4 regions of the Chryseobacterium sp. II3a genome follow, and region 2 is predicted to be linked to each of the others. Evidence: riboswitches for the same ligand, from Rfam matches in the RefSeq annotation. Region 2 holds a riboswitch; each other region holds the start of a gene.
The links. Region 2 has a riboswitch for cobalamin ahead of AC3HD6_RS05560 (TonB-dependent receptor plug domain-containing protein). Riboswitches for the same ligand answer to the same signal wherever they lie in the genome.

Region 1 (3,195 bases), on a different contig from region 2:
GTCAGTTCTCCTTTTTTGAATTTCGCTCTCCAGCTCCTTACATCAGCAGTTTGTGGGAATGATCCGATCGTAGTGGTTGGAAATAATGGAAGCTGTAATGCTTTTTGCTGCTCTTGTTTACGGATACTGAATGGATTTTTTCTTTGCGAATCCTGTTCTGTGACAGACACTGCTCTTAGTTTTACTTCCTCATTATGAATAAGTGGAGATGTTTTTCTAGCGGAAATAACCTTTTTATTGTCTGCAAAATCCTGGATCATCTGTTGATCTGTTGTTCCTGAAGCTAATTCCTTAAGGGTAACCACTTCTTTTACTTTTTGTTTGGCAAAAGCCAGCCAGTTTTTTATTTCAGGATCAAGATTGGTTTCAAAATCTAAATCGCATGGTGAATGCAGTAAAGAACATGATGGAGCAATGAAAACTCTTTCTGAACCAAGCTTCTCGACTGCTTTTGTAATCAATGACAAAGATTTTTCATAGTCATTTTTCCAAATGTTTCTTCCATCTACCACTCCAAGTGATAGACTCAGATTTTCAGGAATAGAATGAAGAACATCTTCAAGCTGTTCAGGGTTTCTTACCAGGTCAATATGCAGAACATTCACAGGAAGTGAAGCGGCAAAAGACGCATTATTTTTTAAACCTTCAAAATAGGTGGTTACAATAAACTTAAGCTTTGGAAACAATCTTCTAAGTTCAGCATAGACAAAAGTATATACTTCTTTTGCTTTTTCAGTAATGTCTAAAGCTAGGAAAGGTTCATCAAACTGAATCCATTCAGCATCCTGGCTTTGTAGCTTTGATAAGATCTCCATATAAACAGGAAGAAGATGATGGGCAAGATCCAGTTTATCAAATCCTTCTTCTTTTTCCTTTCCTAACAATAAATAGGAAACCAAGCCGATAATCACAGGCTTTGCATTGATTCCCGCCTGTTTTGCACCGGAAAATTCATTGAATATCTTATCTGAAGTAAGTTTGAATTGCTGGTTTTTATAAAATTCAGGAACAATATAATGGTAATTGGTGTCAAACCATTTGGTCATTTCCATAGCGGTGATATCCAATCCGTCTTTCTGATAACCTCTTGCCATGGCAAAATAAAGGTCCAGTTCAGAATTGTTCTTTTTAAGAGCAACTTCATGATAGCGTGTAGGAATAACGCCTACTACAAGGCTCATATCCAATACCTGATCATAATAAGAAAAATCATTACACGGAATAAGATCTATTCCTGCTTCTTTCTGAAGGCTCCAGTTTTGGCTGCAGATAGTTCTGCCTACGGTAAGAAGTTCTTCCAAAACGATTTTACCTGACCAATACTGTTCGCAGGCTTTTTTAAGTTCTCTTTTGCTACCAATACGCGGATAGCCCAGAATGTGAGTTTGCATTTTTACAAATTTTAAATTAAACTTATTTTAAATGCTCTTTTAAAGCTTCAGAATGCTGATTTGGAATAGAATTTTTTGAAATCAATGATATAAGCAGATGGTACAGTTTCATCCGGAGATAAAAATGTACTGCAATATATCATCTGTATGACTCAAAAGCTTCAGACCGCGAAAGCATCGTCCATTCAGTAAAGGCAGGTCTCCTGACTTGTAACAGTTTCCGTCATCCTTCCCGCTTTTTGCAGTGGATATTCAAGGACAGAAACCTTTGGTGTGTTACTTACAGTTGCGCGACAGCTCGTGATTCTCACACGATTCCCTATTAATCTACCTTAAGTAAAACCTTTGCTGTTTGATGAAGATTGTAAAGAACTGATCTTTTAACAAAAATAGCTTTGTAAAAGATTTTAATTTTGTGTAAAATTAATCATACAGAATAAATAATCAACAAAGTGTATGGTATTTGATAAATTAAGCTTTTCACATATTATTTTACAGAATATAATTCTGTAAATTTGGAAGATTATAAATTATAAAAGAATAATATTCTGTGGAACAACTTGATGATAAGGATGTAAAACTGCTTAAACTGCTTCAGAACAATGCAAAACTAACCGTTAAAGAACTTGCTAAGGAAATCAATCTGTCTCCTTCTCCTGTTTTTGAAAGAGTAAAAAGGCTGGAACAGGAAGGTTTTGTGAAGAGATATGCGGCAATTTTGGATGCTGAAAAACTTAATCGTGGGTTTACGGTATTCTGCCAGATTAAATTAAAGATTCATGACCGTTCTGTGGGCTATGATTTTGTAAAAGAAATCCTGGAAATTCCAGAAGTGGCTGAATGCTATAATATTTCTGGGGATTTTGATTTTTTATTGAAAGTTCAGGTTCGGGATATGAAGCATTATCAGGATTTTGTATTCAATAAACTTGGATCTGTAGATTCTATAGGAAGTACACATAGTACCTTTGTGATGGCTGAAGTAAAGAATAATCACGGATTGACTTTATAGAAATGTTTTTATTGAAAATGATGGTATTGAACTAAACCTAACAGGTTTCAAAAATCCGTTAGGTTGTAGGTGCTTAGTATCACATCATAAAAAAGCCGCTCTGAAAAGAGCGGCATACTTTTTTAACTTTTAATGGAGCTGCTGATTAGCAAGTAGAACCACACTCTAATAATTTGATGTGGATTACACCATTAACTACACACTGTGTTTGGCATAAAGCGTTTCCTACAACGGTACCTACACCGCCGATAACACCACCTACTGTAGAACCTACACCGCCGATAACACCACCAACGATAGTACCTACTCCTCCGACAACGCCACCAACAACGCCACCTAGACCTCCTAATAAGTTTCCGATTGGATCAAGTAATCCTTCTCCTGAAATAGATTTTAGTTCGTTTCTGTCTAGTTTTTTGAAATTTTTCATGATTAAAATTTTATATGATTAATACATCACAAATATATGATAAATAATAATAAACTCATATTGTTTTCAAAAAAATAATTAAACAATTTTATTATTTAATATTTCGTTAATATAAATGTATAATAATATGAAAATCATTTTCACTTTGTATCTGTTTGATTTACTAAATTTTAAAAAACATATTTCAAATTTTAAATATTAGAGTTAATATTTTTAAGATAAACGAAGTTTTTTATGGTTAATATTAAAATCTTGTTAAAACCTGGGTTTATTGGGGAAAATCTAAGGGTAAAATGAGAAAAAATGAGGGTGTTATTGACCTGTATTCATCACTTTAGTTAAGAAATGATAAAATTCTCCAA
Region 2 (3,195 bases):
TATAGTTATAGCGGATATTATCCTGCTGTCCGTCATATCTTTCTCCCACATAGATTGTACTGTAATTAAAGCTCCAGTCTTTATAATCTGCCATCAGGGTAAAAGATCCGCTGTGCCTTGGTGTATAAGGAATTTGTTCCCCATAATAGGTTTCTTTAAATCCTTTAGTAATGGTTTTATCTTTAGCACTCTGGTAGGTATAAGCCAATAATGGTCTAAGTTTCACCTTTCCAAGCATTAATTCCGTTTGAACATTTACGTCTGCTCCAATAATTTCAACCTTTCCAAGATTGAGCATCATCCAGCGGAACATATTGGTTGTTGGGATGGCCACAATCTTATCTGTCACTTTGTTATAATACCCATCTACTTTTATATAAAGTCCTTTGAATAAAGATGTATCGTATTTTTTCTGATACGTAAAACCTACATCATACTGGTGGGTAAATTCCGGTTTAAGAAAAGTATTACCAACACTGGTATAATACAGGTCATTAAAGGTGGGTAGTCTAAAGATATTTTTATAGAAAGCTCTTAGGGTAAGTTCAGGTATTGAAGCGGGCTGATAGCTCATGAAGAAAGCAGGTGTCCATTCTCTTCTGTCATCAGGTTTGAAATTCATTTTTACCTTTTCTGAAGTAAATGTCCCTAATAGGCTTCCTAAGAATTTAAATCTGTTCCACTGATAGGTAGTAGCCAATGCAACCAGGGTTGTATAACGGGTAGGATAAGAGAAATTATACAAATCAGCATCAAGGGTATTGTATTGAAAATCTCCGTTCAAACTGACATCCCAATTAGGAGTAATTGAATATAGATTGGAAGAGGAAACATAGACCTCGCGTTGAATATAAGTATTCTTCGCTGGCATCCCAGACTGAGACCTTACCGTATCATTAAAATAAGTATAGTCGTAAGCAAACTTTGCCTTTAGTTGAGTTTCAAATTTAGGAAAAAGCTTTTTCCTGAAATTTGCCTGTACAAAATAATTCTCATCAAGCATTCTTGCCCCTCTTGCTTTAAAACGGTTCTTCACGATAGGTGCCGGAATACCACGGTTTGAAATATACCCATAACCACGGATATTCCAGCTTCCGTTATTCAAAGTTCCATTCACAGAAGTTTCAAAACGTTTTGCTTTAATATCGGAATCATATCTTTTGGAAATGGTATCAGAAGCAGTGGTTCCATTGGGATATTTTCTTCCATAACGAAATTTATAAAGACCATCACTCTGGAGAAATTCTGCACTGAAGCTCGTTGCTATCCGTTTTGATATCTTCTGTTCTAAACGGAAAGAAGGGTTGAATAAATCAATGGAAGCACTTTTGGCTCTTATGGTAAGATTGGTTTTCCTATTTCCTGTGAATACTGGTGTTTTAGGCTGTAAATAGATTGATCCTGATGATCCGAAGTCTTTGGCAGGTTGGAAGATCTCACTTTTCTGACCATTGTACAAAGAAATTTCTTCCAGATCATCCAAAGAATATCTTCCCAGGTCCACCTGTCCGTTTTGGGCATTTCCCAATTGAATTCCGTCATAGAAAACGCCTACATGCTGGCTTCCCATACTCCGGATATTGACGGTCTTCAAACCACCCATGCCTCCATAATCTTTAATCTGAACACCGGAAAAATATCGTAATGCGTCGGCAACAGAATGGCTGCTTAGCCTTTCAAGCTCTTCACCTTGTAAAGTCTGGGCCGGAAGGATTTCTTTAAAGTTTTTTTTGTAAATATTGACAGTCTTTATTGTTTCTCCTTTAATACTATCTTTTTTCCTGGTTTGGGAAAGTAGAATTTGAGAGGTTAACACGAATACCGTGAAAACAATTGTATGGAATTGAAATGTATTTAGTTTTACTCCCATTAGCTCATTCATGGATCATGATGACGCAAATGGATATAAGAAAGCAACGACAAAGCACAGCTGCCACTGCACAGAATCATTGTTGTCCTAAGCTTTATTCCACGAAAGCGTCAAACGTTTATTATTTCTGGCAGGTCTTCTGACTTACTCCATTTTTGAAATCCTTCCCATTTCTAAAAACAGTGGATGTATTTTTCAAAAACTTTGGTGCGGAGCTTACAGCAGCGGGTCTGTTCCGGATTTTCACCGGATTCCCTTTTAAGAGCTTATTATGGCTCACCAAATTCCGGCAAAGATATAAAATTATCACCAGATATGATGTCATGCAGAATAAAATGATTATCAATCCATAAACGTGAAAAATCCCGTTAAGTTGTAACGGGATTTAAGCAATGAGTTTTTTCTGTTTTTACCAATGATTATTTTTCTACAAATTCACGATCGCTCAGTGTTTTCATAAACAGGATAAGATTCGTCTTTTCTTGTTCTGTAAGTGGAATTCTGTTTCCATTATTTTTAAAAACAGGGTCAAGGTTATCTGCAGATAAAACTCCTTTATCAAAATAATCAAGAACTGCTCTTAGTGTTGGGAATTGTCCATAGCTTCCATAAGGTGCGGTATATTCTACATTCCGTAAAGAAGGAACCCGAAAACTCATATAGTCTTCCGGAATACCGGTAACCCTTCCTCTTCCGGCTTCATTGGTATCCGGGTTTACAGGAAATCCAATATTTCTGAAACTTTGATCGGTAAACAATTCTGTACTATGACAGCTTGCGCATTTCTGTTGAAAAGTCTGATATCCCAGCGCCTCGTTTTCCGTGAAAGCTTCTCCTTTTTTTCTTTTTACCTTATCATATTTGCTATTGGCAGAAATCAGAGTGTACTCATATTGAGCAATACTTTTATAAATCCTTTCAGCAGTAATCGTTTCGTCTCCAAATGCTTTTCGGAACAGATCTTTATACATCATATCATCCCTTATTTTCCCTATCACCTCCAGAATAGAAGAACCCATTTCTTCATGAGTGATAATAGGAACCAGGGGTTGATTTTCCAATTGAAGGATATTACCATCCCAATTATAAAACTTCATAAACAGCATGTTCTGAATAGCTGGGACATTTCGTAATCCTACTCTATTCTGAATTCCTATTCCCTGTGCATTATTATCGGCAAAGGCATTTCCCTGAATATGACAACTGGAACAGGAAATACTATTATCTGTACTTAGCCTTTTCTCATTAAATAATTTTTTCCCCAACTCTATCCCATATTTTGTAGGTCTATTAGAGTTCACCGAATTGTTTAGTTCCGGAAATCC
Region 3 (3,195 bases), on a different contig from region 2:
TATAGTGGTACCAGTACAAAAGTCCGGAACTGAATGAAGCTAATAATTTATCTGCAATATCCCTTGCTCCGGCTACATTGTGATCATCTTTTTCAGGCTGAATACTGCCAATAGCGGATACCATAGACCTCATCACGTCCATAGGATGAGCCGCGGCCGGAATACTTTTTAAAATATTTCTTACAGAATGCGGCAATCCTCTTAAAGACTTTAATTTAGCTTTATAGTTCTTCAACTGAGCTCCGGTAGGCAGCTGACCGTAGATTAAAAGATAAGCTACTTCTTCAAATTCTGCTTTTTCAGCCAGATCCAGGATGTCATATCCTCTGTAGTGGAGATCATTTCCACTTTTTCCTACACTGCAAAGGGCTGTATTCCCTGCTGCTACTCCTGAAAGAGCTACGCTTTTCTTTGGCTTAAATGTTGGTTCGCTATTCGTTGACATTACTAATATTTTGTTTAAAAAGGTTATCTAATTTTTGTTCATAATCATGATATCCAATGCTTTGGTAGAGTTCTTCTCTGGTCTGCATGGTGTCTAATACATGGGCCTGAGTTCCATCTTTACGAATATGTTCATAGACATTCAAAGCTGCTTTATTCGCAGCACGGAATGCTGAAAGAGGGTAGAGGATCAATCCTACACCTGCGGCTTTTAGCTCATCAATAGTATACAAATCAATCATTCCAAACTCGGTGATATTGGCTAGCACAGGAATTCCTGTAGCATCTACAAATTTTTGATAAAAGCTTAGGTCATGAACTGCTTCTGCGAAGATGAAATCAGCACCAGCTTCTTTGTAAGCGGCAGCTCTTTCTAAGGTCTTTTCCAATCCTTCATTGGCAAAGGCATCCGTTCTGGCTCCGATTACGAAGTTTTCGTCAGTACGAGCATCAGCTGCAGCCTTTAATCGGTCTACCATTTCCCCTTTGCTTACGATTTCTTTTCCCGGGCGGTGTCCGCAGCGTTTTGCCCCTACCTGATCTTCAATATGCAGTGCTGCTGCACCTGCTTTGATCAATGATTTTACTGTTCTTGCGACGTTGAATGCTGACGGACCAAATCCTGTGTCCACATCTACCAATAAAGGTAGATCACAAACGTTGGTGATTCTTTGAATATCAATCAGCACATCCTCCAGTGTAGTGATTCCTAAATCCGGAACTCCTAAAGATCCGGCAGCAACCCCGCCTCCTGAAAGATAAATAGCATTAAAGCCGGCTTGTTTAGCCAATAATGCATGGTTGGCATTGATGGCCCCGACAATCTGAAGAGGACTTTCTTTTTGCATGGCCTCTCGGAATTGTGCACCAGGAGACTTCCAGTTTTCATTTTTAGTCATTGTAATATTTATGGTTTAGTTGAAGTTTGTGTGATAAGAAAGAAGGGCTGCTAAGCTGCTGTTGGGAGATAAAAAGAAAATGATCAGAAGAAATCAGATAAGTTGTTGATGAGCATGAAAGCAGAGGATTTTTCGAAACTTCACAGAACGAGACTTCTACGGTCATAAATCTGTTGCTCATGGATACATAATTGTGATTGGCTTGGTACATTTTTAAACTTTTTACATAGATTAAACCCTATAAAAAGCTCTTGTAAACTTCACGATGTTTTTTGTGAGAAAGAAAAATTATGGAAAGGGGACACGGGTGAGCTGTAGATCCATAGAAGAACCTGCTGTTCTGCTACTCTCTATCTCAAAAAATAATACAAGTTGATAAACTATGTTATCATATCATTATCCATACCGTATCATACCTGACTATAAGCTCCAAACCGCGAAAGCATCGTCAATTCGAAATAGGCAGGTCTCCTGACTTGTAACAGTTTTTATCATCCTTCCCATATACCGCAGCATACAGTGGATATGAATTTGATAAAAACCTTTTTGTTGTTACTTACAGTTGCGCGACAGTTCGTGATTTGCACACGATTCCCTTTTAATACACAGCTAAGTGTTACCAATTTCGGTTGATAAAGAAGGTGTTAAGAACTCCTTGGTGGTAAATATAGACATTTTATGAGAACGGCAAAATATTTTATGCAAACAATAATTAATTTTCAGTAATGAGTTGATAATGTTTTGTTTGTAGGTGTTTATTTTTTGGCGATATGATAAAAATCAATCTTTTTACAGTGTTTTGTTATTACCAAATCATTAACAAATGTACCTAAATGTTAAATGAAATAAAATAAAGGGTGTGTTTTTATAGTAATTTTCGTTATTTAAAAATAGAGCAATTCAGCCTATATGATCTAGGGTGAAAATTTTAAATTTTGATGAGGTGAGAATTAGTAGATATGGGTTGGGATTATCCATAAATTTAATGGCTTATTCTATTAGTGTTTTTAAGTTTACTTGGAATTAAATTGTATTTTCTCTTAAATGCTGAAGAAAAATGCCTTGGGTTTTTATATCCGATAATATCGGAAATTTCATTGATGTTCAAGTGTCCTTCAAGCAACATTTTTTTCGCTTCTTCCATTTTCATGTCGTTCCAGAAATTGAAAACAGTAGTTCCAAATAGCTCTTTAAAGCCCTTTTTCAATGTAAATTCATTCGTACCTACCTGATGGGCAAGATCAATTAATGAACAGGTTGTGCTGAGATTATTGACAATAAAATCTCTCACAGCATATATTTTATCTTCATCTTTTTTAGGAAGAGATGAGGGGAAAGATTCGTTTTTAAAAAGCTGTTCCAGTTGTAACAGAAGGAGTTCAGCAACCTTAGCTTCAAGATAAATCCTTTTAAAAATCCCTTTTCTGTCGCAATGGATGATGTCGTTTAGTACCTGATACATTTCCAGGTTGATCCTGCAATGGTCCGGATTGATAAGACATGAGTGTTGTTTTTCAATAGCATTTCTGAAAGTATTGAACAGGTCAGAGTCTTCAGGAAGAAATTTTTTAAAAAAAGCGGGCGCTAAATTGACTTCCAGGATCTGCATTTCATGTCCGTCGAATTCCATCTGGCCAGACATCTGATGGGCATAAATGATATTGTGCTGATAGCTTTCAAAACACACTTTATTGTTGAAATTTTCTGAAAGGGCAGCGCTTTTTCCTTTTAATGAAAAATGCATTTCAACGCTCTCAAAGTCAGCTTCAAAATAGAGTAATACTTTATTTTCAAGGGAAACATTTCCGAAGCCAATGTGAACATTCTCAAAGCAGATTTCATGATGAAAACC
Region 4 (3,195 bases), on a different contig from region 2:
AAATGGACGTTTTCTCCCGTTTGATGATGGACAGAATTATCTTCCTTGGAACTGGAATTGACGATCAGGTAGCGAATATCGTTACGGCTCAGCTTTTATTCTTAGAAAGTGCAGATCCGTCTAAAGATATTCAAATCTACATCAACTCTCCTGGTGGAAGTGTATATGCGGGATTAGGTATTTATGACACAATGCAGATCATTAAACCGGATGTAGCTACTATCTGTACAGGTATGGCTGCTTCAATGGGAGCTGTATTATTGGTTGCAGGAGAAAAAGGAAAACGTTCTGCGCTTAAACATTCAAGAGTAATGATTCACCAGCCTTCAGGAGGTGCTCAGGGAGTTGCTTCTGATATGGAGATCAACTTAAGAGAAATGTTAAAATTAAAGCAGGAGCTTTATGATATTATCGCTCACCACTCAGGACAAACTTATGAGTGGGTAGAGAAATCTTCTGACAGAGATTACTGGATGACTTCTGAAGAAGCTAAGAGCTATGGAATGGTAGACGAAGTTCTTCAAAGAGCAGAGAAAAAATAATTGATATTACATCATAATGAAAAACGCATCCGAATTGGATGCGTTTTTTGTTTTAGCCAAAGCTGAACGAATTTCTATAACGAAGAAAATAATAATTGAAGACGTAATATTCCCCTCCTCTGGAGGGGTGTCAAATCGTAGATTTGACAGGGTGGTTAAACAATTCCCTCTCTACTTCTTCACAACCTTATGCAGGGAAGAACCATTTTTCGTCTTAATCTCTACCCAATATATGCCAGTATTTAGAGATCTAATATTAATCTTCGTTGACTGGGAAGTCATTACTTTCTGTCCTAAAGAAGAATAGATCGTAACCTCTCTGATATTTTCAGAAGTTTCAATCTGAATGAAATCACTTGTTGGATTAGGGTAAATGTTGAATGATGCTTTCTTATATACAGAGGCAACAGACAATGTTGCATTACTTGCTTCAGTAGGAGTGAAAGGTCTTCTCTCTCCAAAGCTTAATCCCAGCCATGTATTGTTGTTCAGTTGAATCTGGCTAAGATCATCTTTTTTCTGCCAGCTTGAAAGATCTTTTCCGGAATATAATTTCCAATTTTCTGCTCCGGAGTTGGTTCCTGTGAAAGTATTTAATGACAGGCTGGAAACCTGATTATTGCTTGAAGTAAAATTGAAATAAGGGGCCTGAGTTTGAATAAGCTGTAGTGCCTGTTCCGCTGTTAAGATACCATTATATTGAATTCCAAAAGCAAAAGAATTGGCATTACCATTAGAACTATGAGTCCCAAAATCTACTACAACAAGACTTCTGTTATTTCCGGTTCCAATCCAGTTGGTAATTTGGGATGAAGTATACCATTGAGAACTGTAAGCAGGAACTGGTGTTGATGGTGGTGTGTCGATGAAATCAAGACCATAAGTAATACCAAACCACAGCCCGTCTGTTAAAGTCGTATACCCTACGCCATTATTTTGATTGGACATATTTCCGGCATTTGATCCGGTCCAGGTAATCCAGTAATCATCTGTACTTGGAGTATGGTGATTGTATTTGAAACTGTACAGAAATCCTGAAGGAATGTCAGCCTCTATTTTAGGTTCTGCAGCCACAATCGCATTGATCATGTCTTCGGCTGTTAAATTATTATCATCAAAACGATAGCCCCATGCATAAGATTTAGGAGTATTATTATCATTGAAATCGGCAATGAAATAAGCCTTTTTAGAACCGGTTCCCACCCAAAACTTAATATCGTTTTCTGTGAATTGAGCAAAGAAAAACTGCGTACAAAGCAGTAAGAAAAAAAGATAGATTTTTCTCATAATATAATTAAATTAAAGTTTTATTCCCGAAACTTATTTATCTACAGGATGGTTCATCATCCTGAAACTAAACGCGTATTTAAGGCAGGTCTCCTGGCTCGCATCCTACAGCTAACCTTCCCGGATCTTAGCCCAGTGGTATTATTAATAGCTATAGGTAAAACAGCTTACAGTTGCGGGTACAGCTCAAGATTTGAATAATATTCTCACTTGATTCCCTATTGTGAACAGTGTTCAACCTTAAAAACAGCGCAAATATATCATATAAATTTTTGATGTCTATTTTGTGAATTATATATCAGTTTTCAATTTTTCCTGATATTGAACTATATTTTTAAGGATGGATTTTACTAATTGATAATAAATTGGATTTTTTATTTTGAATTTTATGAGTTAAATTCATGTTTTTGTTGTTTATGTTGAATTCATCTTAGAATTCTATTGTTAAAATACAATTATCATTGTATTCAAGATCAGTTTACAATCAATTTATACTTTCGCGCCATAAAAGTTACTATGAAAAGAATACTATTATCTGCTTTGATGATGACTGCCTTGTGGTCATGCAAAGATGATGACAACAATATCAATAATTCGGATATTAATTATTCTAAACTTCCGCAGGAGTTTCCATTTTCAAAACTGGCAACAATAAACGGAGTAGATGTCATTAATGGTGGATTCGGATCCGGAGCGGCAGCTCATCCCACAAGAAAAGGTGAGTTTTATGTTATTACAGACCGTGGCCCGAATACAGATTATCAGAACGGGAAAAAGTTTTTAACACCTGATTTTACTCCTACCATTATGCATTTTAAAATTAATGCAGAAGGAAAAGTAGAAGTGATTAAATATATTAAGCTTAAAAATCCATCCGGACAGTCTATTACCGGACTTCCAAACCCTATAGGAATGGGAAGTACAGGTGAAGTGGCTTATGATGCTGCAGGAAATGTTCTGGGTACGGATAAATATGGTTTAGACAGTGAAAGTATTGTGGCTGCACCAGACGGTACATTTTGGGTTTCTGATGAATATGGCCCTCATATTGTTCATTACAGTGCTGATGGAGTAGAACTGGAAAGAATAAGTCCGATTGGGGTAAATACAGGAAATAGAAAATTACCAGCAGTGCTGGCTAAAAGACGAGCGAACAGAGGAATGGAAGGTCTTTGTATGACTCCTGACGGAAAAACATTGGTGGGAACAATGCAATCGATGATGTTGGTTCCATCAAAAGCTTTGGCAACAAATACCACTTTAACGAGAATTGTAACTTTCGATACCATTACAGGGCAAACGAAACAATATGTTTATAAACAGGATGGAGGAGCTTCTGATTCGGTGTGTGATATTACAGCATTAG

Region 1: linked by a shared signal. The riboswitch ahead of metE (5-methyltetrahydropteroyltriglutamate--homocysteine S-methyltransferase) and the one ahead of AC3HD6_RS05560 (TonB-dependent receptor plug domain-containing protein) in region 2 are both predicted to bind cobalamin.
Region 3: linked by a shared signal. The riboswitch ahead of prpB (methylisocitrate lyase) and the one ahead of AC3HD6_RS05560 (TonB-dependent receptor plug domain-containing protein) in region 2 are both predicted to bind cobalamin.
Region 4: linked by a shared signal. The riboswitch ahead of AC3HD6_RS16210 (T9SS type A sorting domain-containing protein) and the one ahead of AC3HD6_RS05560 (TonB-dependent receptor plug domain-containing protein) in region 2 are both predicted to bind cobalamin.

The regions. Positions count from the first base shown of each region.
Region 1 is NZ_JBYPZJ010000003.1:335,441-338,635, forward strand. It holds gene metE (5-methyltetrahydropteroyltriglutamate--homocysteine S-methyltransferase) at 1-1,391, opposite strand, end outside; cobalamin riboswitch at 1,568-1,753, opposite strand; gene AC3HD6_RS10085 (Lrp/AsnC family transcriptional regulator) at 1,942-2,403, shown strand; gene AC3HD6_RS10090 (bacteriocin-like protein) at 2,549-2,833, opposite strand.
Region 2 is NZ_JBYPZJ010000002.1:155,020-158,214, forward strand. It holds gene AC3HD6_RS05560 (TonB-dependent receptor plug domain-containing protein) at 1-1,882, opposite strand, end outside; cobalamin riboswitch at 1,983-2,169, opposite strand; gene AC3HD6_RS05565 (cytochrome-c peroxidase) at 2,290-3,195, opposite strand, start outside.
Region 3 is NZ_JBYPZJ010000001.1:779,381-782,575, forward strand. It holds gene prpC (bifunctional 2-methylcitrate synthase/citrate synthase) at 1-445, opposite strand, end outside; gene prpB (methylisocitrate lyase) at 432-1,343, opposite strand; cobalamin riboswitch at 1,788-1,982, opposite strand; gene AC3HD6_RS03480 (helix-turn-helix domain-containing protein) at 2,326-3,195, opposite strand, start outside.
Region 4 is NZ_JBYPZJ010000006.1:275,968-279,162, forward strand. It holds gene clpP (ATP-dependent Clp endopeptidase proteolytic subunit ClpP) at 1-542, shown strand, start outside; gene AC3HD6_RS16210 (T9SS type A sorting domain-containing protein) at 714-1,829, opposite strand; cobalamin riboswitch at 1,896-2,087, opposite strand; gene AC3HD6_RS16215 (esterase-like activity of phytase family protein) at 2,346-3,195, shown strand, end outside.